3 regions of the Bradyrhizobium sp. AUGA SZCCT0222 genome follow, and region 3 is predicted to be linked to each of the others. Evidence: riboswitches for the same ligand, from Rfam matches in the RefSeq annotation. Region 3 holds a riboswitch; each other region holds the start of a gene.
What was found. Region 3 has a riboswitch for cobalamin ahead of JQ629_RS04760 (TonB-dependent receptor). Riboswitches for the same ligand answer to the same signal wherever they lie in the genome.
Positions count from the first base shown of each region.

Region 1 (4,282 bases), on a different contig from region 3:
AGCGCCTGACCCAGGCGGCGCTGGCGCAACGGCTCGGCATCTCGCTGAGCTATCTCAACCAGCTCGAGAACAACCAGCGGCCGTTGACCGTGCAGGTGCTGCTGGCGCTCAACAGCGCGTTCGGGCTCGACCTGCAAGTGTTTTCCGAGGACGACGAGGCGCGGCTGATCGCGGATTTGCGCGAGGCGCTGTCGGACGCTGCCTTCGGCGAAACCATCGCGGCGGTCGAGCTTCGCGAACTCGCGATGAACATGCCGGCGGTCGGGCGCGCGCTGGTCACGATCCATCGCAAATATCGCCAGTCGATCGAGCAGGCCGGCCTGCTGGCGGCACGGCTGGGCGAGGACCGGCAGTCGGACGTGCCGGTGCTGCCTTCAACACCGTTCGAGGAGGTGCGCGATTTCTTCTATCTGCGGCACAACTACATCGCCGAGCTCGACGAAGCCGCCGAGGCCATCGCGCAGGCGATTGATTTTCCGATCGGGCAGATGGATACCGCACTGGCCGCTTATCTGGCCGACAGCCTCGGCGTAAAACTGGTTTTCGAGACGATCGACGATCTGCCTTCGGGCAATGAACGGAAATTCGATTCGCGAACCAGCACGCTCTATCTCGCGCCCGGTCTGCGGCCGGGACAGCGCGCCTTCCAGATCGGAACCCAGATCGCGATGCTGTCGTTCGACCGCGAATTGACCGCGCTGGTCGATGGTGCCGGTTTTACCAGCCAGGAGGCGCGCGGGCTGGCGCGGATCGGGCTTGCGAATTATTTCGCTGGCGCGCTGATCATGCCCTATGGGCGTTTTCTCGCGGCGGCCGAGCAGCGGCGTTACGACATCGAATTATTGGGATATCAGTTCGCGGTCGGCTTCGAGACCGTCTGTCACCGGCTGAGCACGCTGCAACGTAACGGCGCCCGCGGCGTGCCGTTCTTCTTCATTCGCGTCGACCGCGCCGGAAATATTTCCAAACGGCAATCGGCGACCGATTTTCACTTCTCGCGGGTCGGCGGCACCTGTCCGCTGTGGAATGTCTATGAAGCCTTTGCGAGCCCGGGGCGGATCCTGACGCAGCTCGCACGCATGCCGGACGAGCGGACCTATCTGTGGATCGCCCGCACGGTATCGCACGCCCGCGGCAAATACGGCGCGCCCACCAAGACGTTTGCTGTGGCGCTCGGCTGCGACGTACGCCACGCCGAGCGCGTGGTGTATTCGGAAGGCATCAATCTGAAGACTGCGAACGCGACGCCGATCGGGATGGGCTGCAAGGTGTGCGAGCGTCCGGATTGCGCGCAGCGCGCCTTTCCGCCGATCGGCCGCGCATTGCGCATCGATGAGACGCGCTCGCGCTTTGCGCCCTATGCCACGTCGTGACCTGGGGAGGGGTGACCCGGGGATTTGCGGGAAACTTCTTTCATGCGGCGGAAGAATCAGGTCCTGCTATCGCTCCGGCGTCTGCCCGCAGAAAATTTTCTGAGAATAGCGGGCATTGATCTTAACGCCCCATTGACACATTCCCACGAATATCACCACATGTAGATGTCACGGTCCGCTTGATCGCAAGATTTGGTGGCTAAGAGGGAAGCCGGTGAATCGCGCGAAAGTGCGAAATTCCGGCGCTGCCCCCGCAACTGTAAGCAGTGAGTCGCTCCCGATTTTTACGTCACTGATGCGCCGGCGCGCATTGGGAAGACCAGGAAGCGACGACGACCTGCGAGCCAGGAGACCTGCCGCGACACCGAAAAAAACGTCCACGGGCGGGGTGTCCCGGCGGTCGCTTGCAGATCCATGCCGGCGTTTGCCGTCGCGCATGCGAAGCAGCGTCCCCAAAGACATCCGGCCTCAACAACACCACGGGGTCTGCCGATGTCCGAATCTTCCGGTCTCATTTCTCTCGAAGCCAAAACCGCTCCCTTGTTCCAGTTGCGTCCCGAATCGCTCGCCGCGCCGGAAGCCGAACTTCCGATGCAGGTGATTCGTCGCAACGGCACGGTTTCGAAATTCGATGCCAGCAAGATCTCGGTCGCGATGACCAAGGCGTTCCTCGCCGTCGAGGGCCACACCGCGGCCGCCTCGCGCCGGGTGCACGAGGTGGTGGAACAATTGACCGCGGAAGTCGTCGGCGCGCTGTCACGCCGGATGAGCGAAGGCCGCACCTTTCATATCGAAGACGTGCAGGACCAGGTCGAACTGGCGCTGATGCGCAGCGAGCACCACAAGGTGGCGCGCGCCTATGTGCTGTACCGCGACGAGCGCACCAGGCAGCGCGCCGAGCAGGAGGCCGCCAAATCGGCCAAGCCTGCGGCAGGACCCGTGCTGCATGTGACGCTGGCGAACGGCACCAAGGTGCCGCTCGATACCGCGCGGCTCGCGCTGATCGTGGGCGAGGCCTGCGCCGGTCTTGATGGCGTCGACGCCGCGCCCGTCATCGCGGAAACCCAGCGCAATATCTACGACGGCATCAGCCAGGACGAGCTGGCTCTCGCCTCCGTGATGGCTGCGCGGACATTGGTGGAGCAGGAGCCCAATTACGCTTACGTGAGCGCGCGGCTGCTGCTCGACAAGCTACGCACCGAAGTGCTGTCCTACGTGCAGGGGGTGCCGACCAACGCCTCGCAGGCCGATATGGCCGGCCGCTACGGCGAATATTTCCCGGCCTATATCAAGACCGGCATCAAGGCCGAGTTGCTCGATCCGGATCTGGCGCGCTTCGACCTGAAGAAAATCGCCGCTGCGCTGAAGCCGGAACGCGATCTGGCGTTTCAGTTCCTCGGCCTGCAGACGCTGTACGACCGCTATTTTCTGCATGAAGGCGGCAACCGCATCGAGCTGCCGCAGGCGTTCTTCATGCGCGTCGCGATGGGACTTGCGACCCGCGAGATCGATCGCGAGGCCCGCGCGATCGAATTCTACGATTTGCTGTCGTCTTTCGATTTCATGGCTTCGACGCCGACGCTGTTCAATTCTGGAACGCTGCGGCCGCAATTGTCGTCGTGCTTCCTCACCACGATCGCGGATGATCTCGACGGCATCTTCAAGTCGGTCAAGGACAACGCGCTGCTGGCGAAATATTCCGGCGGGCTCGGCAACGACTGGACCCGCGTGCGCGGGCTGGGGGCCCACATCAAGGGCACCAATGGCGAAAGCCAGGGCGTGGTGCCGTTCCTGAAAGTCGCCAACGACACCGCCATTGCGGTCAACCAGGGCGGCAAGCGCAAGGGCGCGGTCTGCGCTTATCTCGAGACCTGGCATATCGACATCGAGGAATTCCTCGATCTGCGCAAGAACACCGGCGACGACCGCCGCCGCACCCACGACATGAACACCGCGAACTGGGTGCCTGACCTGTTCATGCAACGCGTCGAAACCGACGGCGAATGGACCTTGTTCTCGCCTGACGAGACGCCCGACCTGCACGACCTCTACGGCACAAAATTCGCCGAACGCTATGCCGCCTATGAAGCCAGGGCGGCGCGCGGTGAAATCCGCGTCTTCAAGCAGGTCCGCGCCACTGACCTCTGGCGCAAGATGTTGACCATGCTGTTCGAGACCGGGCATCCCTGGATCACGTTCAAGGACCCCTGCAATCTCCGTTCGCCGCAGCGTCATGCCGGCGTCATCCACTCCTCCAATCTCTGCACGGAAATCACGCTCAACACCTCCGACGACGAGACCGCGGTTTGCAATCTCGGCTCGATCAACCTGCTCAATCACATCCAGGGCGGCCGCCTGAACGAGGCGCGGCTGAAGAAGAGCGTGACGATTGCGATGCGGATGCTCGACAACGTCATCGACATCAATTTCTACACGATTCCGGAAGCGCGGCGTTCCAACCTGCGCCACCGCCCGGTCGGTCTCGGGTTGATGGGGTTCCAGGACGCGCTGCAGGCAATGCGGATCGCTGTCGCCTCCGATGCGGCCGTGACGTTCGCCGACACCAGCATGGAAGCGATTTCCTATTACGCGATCTCGGCTTCGGTTGATCTCGCCGCTGAGCGGGGACGCTATCCCTCGTTCGACGGATCGCTGTGGAGCCAGGGCATCCTGCCGATCGATTCGATCGAACTGCTGGCGGAGGCGCGCGGCGGCGTCGCGATGGACCGCTCCATGACGCTCGATTGGGGCAGCTTGCGCGAGCGCGTCAGATCGACCGGCATGCGCAATTCCAACGTGATGGCGATCGCGCCGACGGCGACGATTTCCAACATCTGCGGCGTCGCGCAGTCGATCGAACCCGCCTACCAGAACCTCTATGTCAAATCCAACATGTCCGGCGACTTCAC
Region 1 covers NZ_JAFCLX010000040.1:39,852-44,133, reverse strand. Annotated here, with positions in the region: gene JQ629_RS27830 (short-chain fatty acyl-CoA regulator family protein) at 1-1,373, shown strand, start outside; cobalamin riboswitch at 1,528-1,748, shown strand; gene JQ629_RS27825 (ribonucleoside-diphosphate reductase subunit alpha) at 1,866-4,282, shown strand, end outside.
Region 1: another riboswitch for cobalamin. It lies ahead of JQ629_RS27825 (ribonucleoside-diphosphate reductase subunit alpha); the one in region 3 lies ahead of JQ629_RS04760 (TonB-dependent receptor).

Region 2 (4,282 bases), on a different contig from region 3:
TGATGCGCTCCGGTGTCTCCGCGCTCGGCTGCGTGCTGCCCGAAGGCCATGACCACAATCCGCCTGGCGCCCGCGATATCGCCGACCGCCTGATGGCCTCGCTCGGATCGATGCTGCTCTACTGGCACCATTACGCCCATCATGGCCGCCGCATCGAGGTCGAAACCGACGACACTTCCATCGGTGCGCATTTCCTGCATTTGCTGCACGGCAAGCCGCCGTCCGCCTCGCACGAGCGCGCAATGCATACGTCGCTCAACCTCTATGCCGAGCACGAATTCAACGCCTCGACCTTCACCGCGCGCTCGATCGCCGGCACCGGCGCCGACATCTATTCGGCGATAACAGGCGCCATCGGCGCGCTACGCGGGCCGAAACATGGCGGCGCCAATGAGGTCGCGTTCGAGGTGCAGAAACGTTACGCCGATCCCGATGCGGCCGAGGCTGACATCCGCCGCCGGATCGCGGCCAGGGAAGTCGTGATCGGCTTCGGTCATCCCGTCTATACGATCGCCGATCCCCGCAACAAGGTGATCAAGCAGGTCGCCCGTCAGCTCAGCGCCGATGGCGGCAGTACGCGCATGTATGAGATCGCCGACCGCATCGAGGCTGTGATGTCCGAGACCAAGCGGATGTTTGCCAACCTCGACTGGTTCAGCGCGGTTTCCTATCATGCGATGGGCGTGCCGACGGCGATGTTCACGCCACTATTCGTGATTTCGCGCACCTCGGGCTGGGCGGCGCATGTGATCGAACAACGGATCGACAGCAAGATCATCCGTCCCGCAGCCAATTATGTCGGTCCTGACAACCGCGCCTTCGTCCCGCTGGAAGCGCGCGACCTGCCGCCTTCGTCCGTGCGCGCCGCATAAGGAGACATGAATGCCCTATCTCGTTTCATCTGATCTCCCGCATCAGACCGCAGGCCGCCGTTTTCGCGCGCTGCTGCAGCGCCCCGGCATTCTGAGGCTGCCGGGCACCCATAACGGCATGTCGGCGCTGCAGGCCAGGGCCGCAGGCTTTGAGGCCCTCTATCTGTCGGGCGCCGCGATGACGGCGTCGATGGGCTTGCCCGACCTTGGCATCATCACCGTCGACGAGGTTGCGTTCTTCATACGCCAGGTCGCCCGCGCAGCCGGCCTGCCGCTGCTGGTCGACGGCGATACCGGTTATGGCGAAGCGCTCAACGTCATGCACATGGTGCGCGTGTTCGAGGAGGCCGGCGCCGGTGCGGTTCACATCGAGGATCAATTGCTGCCCAAGAAATGCGGCCATCTCAACGACAAGAAGCTGGCCGATGCCCATGACATGGCCGCCAAGGTTGCCGCCGCCGCGAAGGCGCGCCGCGACCTCGTCGTGATCGCGCGCACGGATGCGGCTTCCAGCGAAGGTCTGGACGGTGCGGTTGCCCGCGCGAAATTGTACATGGAGGCCGGAGCCGACGCGATATTCCCCGAAGCGCTCAACACCGCCGAGATGTTTCGCGCTTTCGCCAAGCGTATGGCCGGCGTGCCGCTGCTTGCGAACATGACCGAGTTCGGCAAGACACCATTCTTCACCGCGTCCGAGTTCGAGCAGATGGGTTACGCGATGGTGATCTGGCCGGTATCCTCGTTGCGCGTCGCCAACAAGGTGCAGCAACAACTCTATGCCGCAATCGCGCGCGACGGCGGAACGCACAACATGATCGAGCGGATGCAGACCCGCGCGGAACTTTACGACACCATCAAACTGCACGATTACGAGGCGCTCGATCGCTCCATCGTCCAGACCATCCTCCCCGAGGGGATGCCGCAGCGCGAAATGATCCGTTGACTAGGATGCACACTTGTCGATAAACCGGAGCCGTCGTGGTTCTTCGGGATGGTTTTCCCGAAGCTAAGAGGGAAGCCGGTGTGAAGCCGGAGCTGCCCCCGCAACTGTAAGCGGCGAGCCGCTGTCCAACAAAGTCACTGAGACCCGCAAAGGTTTTGGGAAGACCGGACAGCAGCATTGACCCGCGAGCCAGGAGACCTGCCTCGACAACATACACGTCCTCGGGCGGGGTGTCCCGGTGGTGCGGTTGCGATTCCGCGCGCCCTACCGTCCGGAATCCAGACGTGTCACTTCGGCCTTTGCCCCCAACTTTTGGGGTTAAGCCATGTCTGTTTCCAATGCGACTGCTTCTATAAATTCTACCTCCTCACTTCCCGTCGCTTCGCTCGGCACGCCGCGCATCGGTCCGCGCCGCGAGCTGAAATTCGCGCTGGAGAGCTTCTGGTCGGGTACGACCGACGAGAAAGCCCTGCTCGAGACCGGCATCGGGCTGCGCGCGGCCAATTGGGCGCGCCAGAAGAAGCTTGGCGTCAGCATCATCCCGTCCAACGACTTCTCGTTCTACGACCAGATGCTCGACACCTGCGTGATGGTCGGCGCCATTCCGAAAAGCTACGGCTGGAACGGTGGACCTGTGCCGCTAGCCACCTACTTCGCGATGGCGCGCGGCGCCCAAGGCGCGGCGCATGATGCGGATTGCGGCCACGCCCACCACGACGCGGCCCACGGCGTACCGGCGCTGGAAATGACAAAATGGTTCGACACCAATTACCACTACATGGTGCCTGAACTGGAGAAGGATCAGGTATTCACGTCAGCTTCGCGCAAGCCGATCGAGGAATATCTGGAAGCCAAGGCGCTCGGCTATCAGACCCGCCCGGTGCTGGTCGGCCCCGTGACCTTCCTGAAGCTCGCCAAATGCAAGGATACAGGGTTCAACACGCTGTCGCTGCTCGACCGGTTGCTGCCGGTCTACATCGAAACCTTGCGCGAACTCGTCAAGGCCGGCGCGGAATGGGTGCAGATCGACGAGCCGTGTCTCGTGCTCGATCTCGACATCATCGCGCAGCAGGCGCTGCATTATGCCTATGCGGAAATCGCCAAGGCGGTGCCTGAGCTCAAGATCATGCTGGCCACGTACTTTGGCGGGCTCGGCGCCAACCGCGACACCACGATGGCCCTGCCTGTCGCTGGCCTGCATCTCGACCTCGTGCGCGCGCCCGAGCAACTCGACGATCTCGCCGGTTTTCCAAAGGACCGCGTGCTGTCGCTCGGCATCATCGACGGCCGCAATATCTGGCGCGCCGATCTGAGCCGGCTGCTCGACCGGCTGGAATCTGTGGTCACCAGGCTCGGCGGCGACCGCGTGCAGCTCGCGCCATCATGCTCGCTGCTGCACGTCCCGATCGACCTCGCGCTGGAAACCAGCCTCGACCCTGACGTGAAGAGCTGGCTGGCGTTTTCGGTGCAGAAGATCGAGGAACTGGCGGCGCTCGGAACGGCATTGGCGCGCGGCCGCGTCCACGCCGACGCCATCCTGAAGGCCTCCGATGAAGCCGCAGCCGCGCGCAAAGCTTCGCCGCGGATCCATGATGCCAGGGTGGCGGCGCGTGCCGCCGGCATCGATAGCGCGATGCGCCGCCGCCTCAGCGCGTTTACCGACCGCGCCGGCGTGCAGCACAGCCGCTTCAACCTGCCGGCCTTCCCGACCACGACCATCGGCTCGTTCCCTCAGACCGCGGATGTCCGAAACGCCCGCGCCGCGCACGCCAAGGGCGCGCTGACCGACGACGCCTATAAACTCTATCTGCAGAACCAGACCGCCCGCGCGGTGCGCTGGCAGGAGAATATCGGGCTTGATGTGCTTGTTCATGGTGAGTTCGAGCGCAACGACATGGTGCAGTATTTCGGCGAGCAGCTCGAAGGTTTCGCCTTCACCGGGTATGGCTGGGTGCAGTCCTACGGATCGCGCTACGTCCGCCCGCCGGTGCTGTTCGGCGACGTGTCGCGCCCGAAACCGATGACGGTCGAGTGGTGGCGGTATGCGCAGTCGCTGACCAAGCGGCCGATGAAGGCGATGCTGACGGGGCCGGTGACGATTCTGAACTGGTCGTTCGTCCGCGACGATATTCCGCGCAGCGAAGCCTGCCGCCAGATCGCGCTGGCGATCCGTGACGAGGTCGCCGACCTCGAAGCCGCCGGTGCCGGGATGATCCAGATCGACGAAGCGGCGCTGCGGGAGGGCCTGCCGCTGCGCCGGTCGGAGTGGAAGACCTATCTCGACTGGGCCGTGGACGCCTTCCGCATCTGTTCGTCGGGCGTGCGCGACGACACCCAGATCCACACCCACATGTGCTACTCGGAGTTCAACGACATCATCGATGCGATCGGCGCGATGGATGCCGACGTGATCTCGATCGAGACCTCGCGCTCGAAGATGGAACTGCTCGACGCTTTCAGGAACTAC
Region 2 covers NZ_JAFCLX010000040.1:46,221-50,502, forward strand. Annotated here, with positions in the region: gene prpC (bifunctional 2-methylcitrate synthase/citrate synthase) at 1-872, shown strand, start outside; gene prpB (methylisocitrate lyase) at 883-1,815, shown strand; cobalamin riboswitch at 1,835-2,035, shown strand; gene metE (5-methyltetrahydropteroyltriglutamate--homocysteine S-methyltransferase) at 2,141-4,282, shown strand, end outside.
Region 2: another riboswitch for cobalamin. It lies ahead of metE (5-methyltetrahydropteroyltriglutamate--homocysteine S-methyltransferase); the one in region 3 lies ahead of JQ629_RS04760 (TonB-dependent receptor).

Region 3 (4,282 bases):
TGCGGCGCTGGGTATTTTTCTGGTCGTTGTCCATGTAGCGCTCGCTCCAGCCGCGCACCGTGGCGTCCGCAACCAGATAGTTCTGCCAGATATTCCAAGTCACGCCGCCACTGGCGGTGTAGCGGGACACCAGCGGAACGTCATTGCCGGCGAACTGCCCTTCACGGAACACCGCCCGGGTGTAGGCCACGCCGCCCCGCAGCAGCACGCTGTCGCTGATGCGAAGCGAGGCGCTGGTTTCCGAGCCGTAACGGCGGGTCGGATCGAGGTTGACGTTGTAGAACAGCGCGGGGACGAAATGGATCTCGTTCTCGAGGTCCATGTTGTAGATGCTCGATTGCATCTGGAATCCGCCCGACTTGATGCGGAAGCCGCCTTCGACGTCGTGCGAGGTCTGGGTTTTCAGCTGGAAGGTGCCGGGAATTGGGGTGAAGAAGACAGGATCGAAGGAGGGTCCGGAGGACAATCTCTCGTCGACATTCGGCGTGCGGAACGCGCGGGCGGCCCGGCCGAATACCGAGACGATATTGTTGAAGCGATGTTCGAGGCCGACATGCAGCGCGTATTGGCCTTCCCGGCTGTCGAGAGGCAGGTTTTGCGCCGCGCAGGTAAAGAAAAAGGCGCAATTCGGATCGTTGTTGACGATGTCCCTGGCTTTCAACGTGGTTTGTTGCACGCGGGCCCCGTACGAGAAATCGGTGGTCGGCAACAGCCCGATGGTTTGCTGGAAGTAGCCGGCCAAGGTTTGTTGCTGCAAATCATAGGTATGGATCGGCGGCAAGCCCCGGTCCGTCGGACGTTCCTGGTGGAAGGTCGCGTCGTAATAATCGATGCCGGTCAAAATCTGTGAGGGCATCCCGAACAGCACATGCTTGATGCTCAATCGCGGCGTGATCGACCAGGTCTGCAGGTGGGCGTCGACGTAGCTGTTACCGAAGGGATTGAAGAAGGCGGCCTGCTGCTTCTTGTCTCTCACGCCGCCGTCGACGATCAGATCGACGCCGTTCATCAGCGTCTTGGTGAACCCTGCGGTGGCGTTGGCGCCCTGCTGGTTGCCGTAGTCAAACGGCGTGGCGGCGCCGCGCCGGTTGGTGGCGAGTTCATCGAGGCCAATCGAGGGATCGACGAGACGGCCGCCCGGGAAACCCAGCTTCTGGTCGTCGCCGGACAGGGTCAGGAACGCTGTAAGGCCGGGCGTGGTGTAATTGAGGTTGCCGACCCCGTTGCGCTGGTCGAGCGCGTTGTTGACGCGGTAGCCGTCGGACTTGATGGCGTTGCCGTAGAACGACGTCGACCACGGACCGAAATTGGTCGCGGCCGAGACCGAGGCCATGCGCTGGTTGAAGGACCCGACGCCGGCTTCGCCGCGGATCGCGACCGGCGGACCGCCGACGCCGTTTTTAAGCACGATGTTGATGACGCCGCCGACCGCATTGTCGCCGTACAGCACCGCGCCGCTGTTGCCGCGGGTGATTTCAATGCGCTCGATCGAATCGCGCGGGATGGTGGAAAAATCGACACCGGCCATGTCGACGTCATTGAGCCTGCGGCCGTTGATGAGCACGAGGGTGTTGGAGGTCGCAAACGCGCCGAATCCGCGCAGATCGACGCTGGTCTTCGCGCCGTTGACGCCGCCATACAGGCTGGTGAGCTGCACGCCCGGTGTTTGCGCGATGATTTCCTGCAAGGTCTGCGCGGGTGAATGCGCGATTTCTTCAGCCGTGATGACGGTCGCCGATGTGCCGACGATGCCGGCGAATTGCCGGACGGGCGCTCCGCCGCCGCCCGGGCCATCGCCTTGCGACGCGACGTTCGAGCCGGTCCCCGGCGCAGGGTTCCGATTGCTTGACGGTCTCGGATTCGGCGCGACGACGCGGCGTGTGCCCGAGCCCTGATCTGAAGCAGGCTTGGCGCGGGTCCGGTTCTGGTCGCCGGGCGGGTTGACCTCGATCGCCGGCAATTGATCGGCGGCCGCGGCGGTCTGCTGGGCCTGCGCGCCGGAAATGCCGAGCGCCATGATCGGTGCCAGAAAGCTGGACGCCAGCAAAAGACGGCGGCACCGCTTGGCGGCAGTGGTGGTGGAAGACATGGTTCAGGCCTCGGTATGACGTCAGTGGCACGTCACAGCGAACCAAGTCCCACCATCGTGCTGTAAGCAGCTCTGGTGAAACTAATGCCTGTACTCCCCGACCGACATCTTCGCGTGTGACCACGGCTGACGGCAGGTCTCCTGGCTTGCGGGTCGTTACCTTTCGTCGCCTTCCCAGGACCGAGAATCCCAGTGGCGTAGGACGAAAGATTCACCGCTTACAGTTGCGGGGGCAGCCGCGGAATTGGGGGACTGTCCCCGCACCGCATTCCCTTTTGATCCCCAAAACGGGAACCGTCGAAAATTATGGTAGAAGTTTGTCAAAGATAGAGTCAATCCCATCAGGCCTCGCCTGCGATCCTCACTGGACGAGTGCGTCTTTTATGTCGCATGAGCAGTACCGTTCGAACGCGTAGTGCGGTACGGGCTGACCGTTCGGGGACGATCGATGAGTGTTGAGACCATCATTGCTGCAAACGAGGAGGCCGCACGGCGCCGGATTGGCGTGACGGCCGCGCTTGCCGGCCTCGTCGGGCTGTTGGTGCTGATCTCGCTCGGCATCGGGCCGGTGCGGCTGTCGCCGCTGGCGGTGATGGAAGCTCTCCTCGGCGGCGGCAGCGATGTGTCGCAGGTGATCGTGCGGGAAATCCGCCTGCCGCGGACCATCCTGGCGCTGGCGATCGGCGCCATCCTGGGCATGTCAGGCGCGTCGCTGCAGGGCCTGCTGCGCAATCCGCTGGCCTCGCCCTCGCTGTTCGGCGCGCCGCAATCGGCCGCCTTCGGCGCGGTGCTGGTGATCGCGCTGGGCTGGGCAGATGTGCGCTCCTATGCGCTGCCTGTGGTGGCGATCGTGGCCGCGTTCGGATCGGTGTTCGTGCTGCTGACGATCGCCGGCCGCAATGCCGGGCTGCTGATCCTGATCCTGGCGGGCCTTGCGATTTCGAGTCTGGCGGGCGCCGCCACCGCGCTCGTGATGAACCTCTCCAGCAATCCCTTCGTGGTGCTGGAGATCGCGTTCTGGCTGCTCGGATCGCTGGAGGATCGCAGTTTTCAGCACGTGATGCTGGCGCTGCCGTTCATCGTTGCCGGTGGCATCATCCTGTTCAGCCAGCGCCATTCCTTTCGCGCGCTCAGCCTCGGTGAGGAAACCGCGCAGAGCCTCGGCGTCGATGTCGGGCGCCTGCGGCTGATCGTGATCACCGGCGTAGCGCTTGGGGTCGGCGGCGCGGTTGCGGTCACCGGCACCATCGGCTTCATCGGCCTCGTCGCGCCGCATCTGATGCGGCCCTTGATCGGCCACGATCCGGCGCGGCTGCTGGTGCCGAGTGCGCTGGCAGGCTCGGCGCTGCTGCTCGCCGCCGACATCGCGGTGCGGATCATTCCCTCGACCAGCGACATCAAGGTCGGCGTGCTGACCTCGATCATTGGCGTGCCGTTCTTCCTCTATCTGATCGCGCGCGAACGCCGCGCGCTCGGGGGAGGTGTCGCATGAGCGAAGCAACGCTTCTCACGGCGCAGGGCGTGAACGTGACATTGGCCGGCCGCCATGTGCTCAGCGATGTCTCGCTGTCGCTGACCGCGGGTCATCTGGTCGCCTTGGTCGGGCCGAACGGCGCCGGCAAAACCACGCTGCTGCGGGCGCTGTCGGGGCTGCTGCTGTCCTCAGGCAGTGTCCATATCGGCGGCGATGCGCTGGCCGATCTGTCGCTGCGTGAACGCGCAAAACGCTTTGCCTATCTGCCGCAGGGCCACATCGTGCACTGGCCACTGCCGGCGCGCGACATCGTGGCGCTCGGCCGCTATCCACACGGCGCGACCGATCCGGCGCGGCTGTCGCCAAGGGATGCCGAAGCGGTACTGCGCGCGATGCAGGCGGTCGATGTGGTGGAGTTCAGCGAACGCCGCGTCACCGAACTGTCCGGCGGTGAGCGCAGCCGCGTCGCGCTGGCGCGCGTGCTGGCGGTCGAAGCGCCGGTGATATTGGCCGACGAGCCGACCGCCTCGCTCGATCCGCGCCACCAGATCGACGTGATGAAGAATCTGCGCGCCACCGCCGACAAGGGCGTGCTGGTCATCGTGGTGACGCACGACCTCGGCCTGGCCGCACGATTCGCCGATCATGTGCTGGTTCTGAAGGAGGGCCGGCTGGTGTCGCAGGGCGCACCGGTGGAAGCGCTGTCGGAGCAGGTGATA
Region 3 covers NZ_JAFCLX010000004.1:100,727-105,008, reverse strand. Annotated here, with positions in the region: gene JQ629_RS04760 (TonB-dependent receptor) at 1-2,089, opposite strand, end outside; cobalamin riboswitch at 2,204-2,403, opposite strand; gene JQ629_RS04755 (FecCD family ABC transporter permease) at 2,538-3,581, shown strand; gene JQ629_RS04750 (ABC transporter ATP-binding protein) at 3,578-4,282, shown strand, end outside.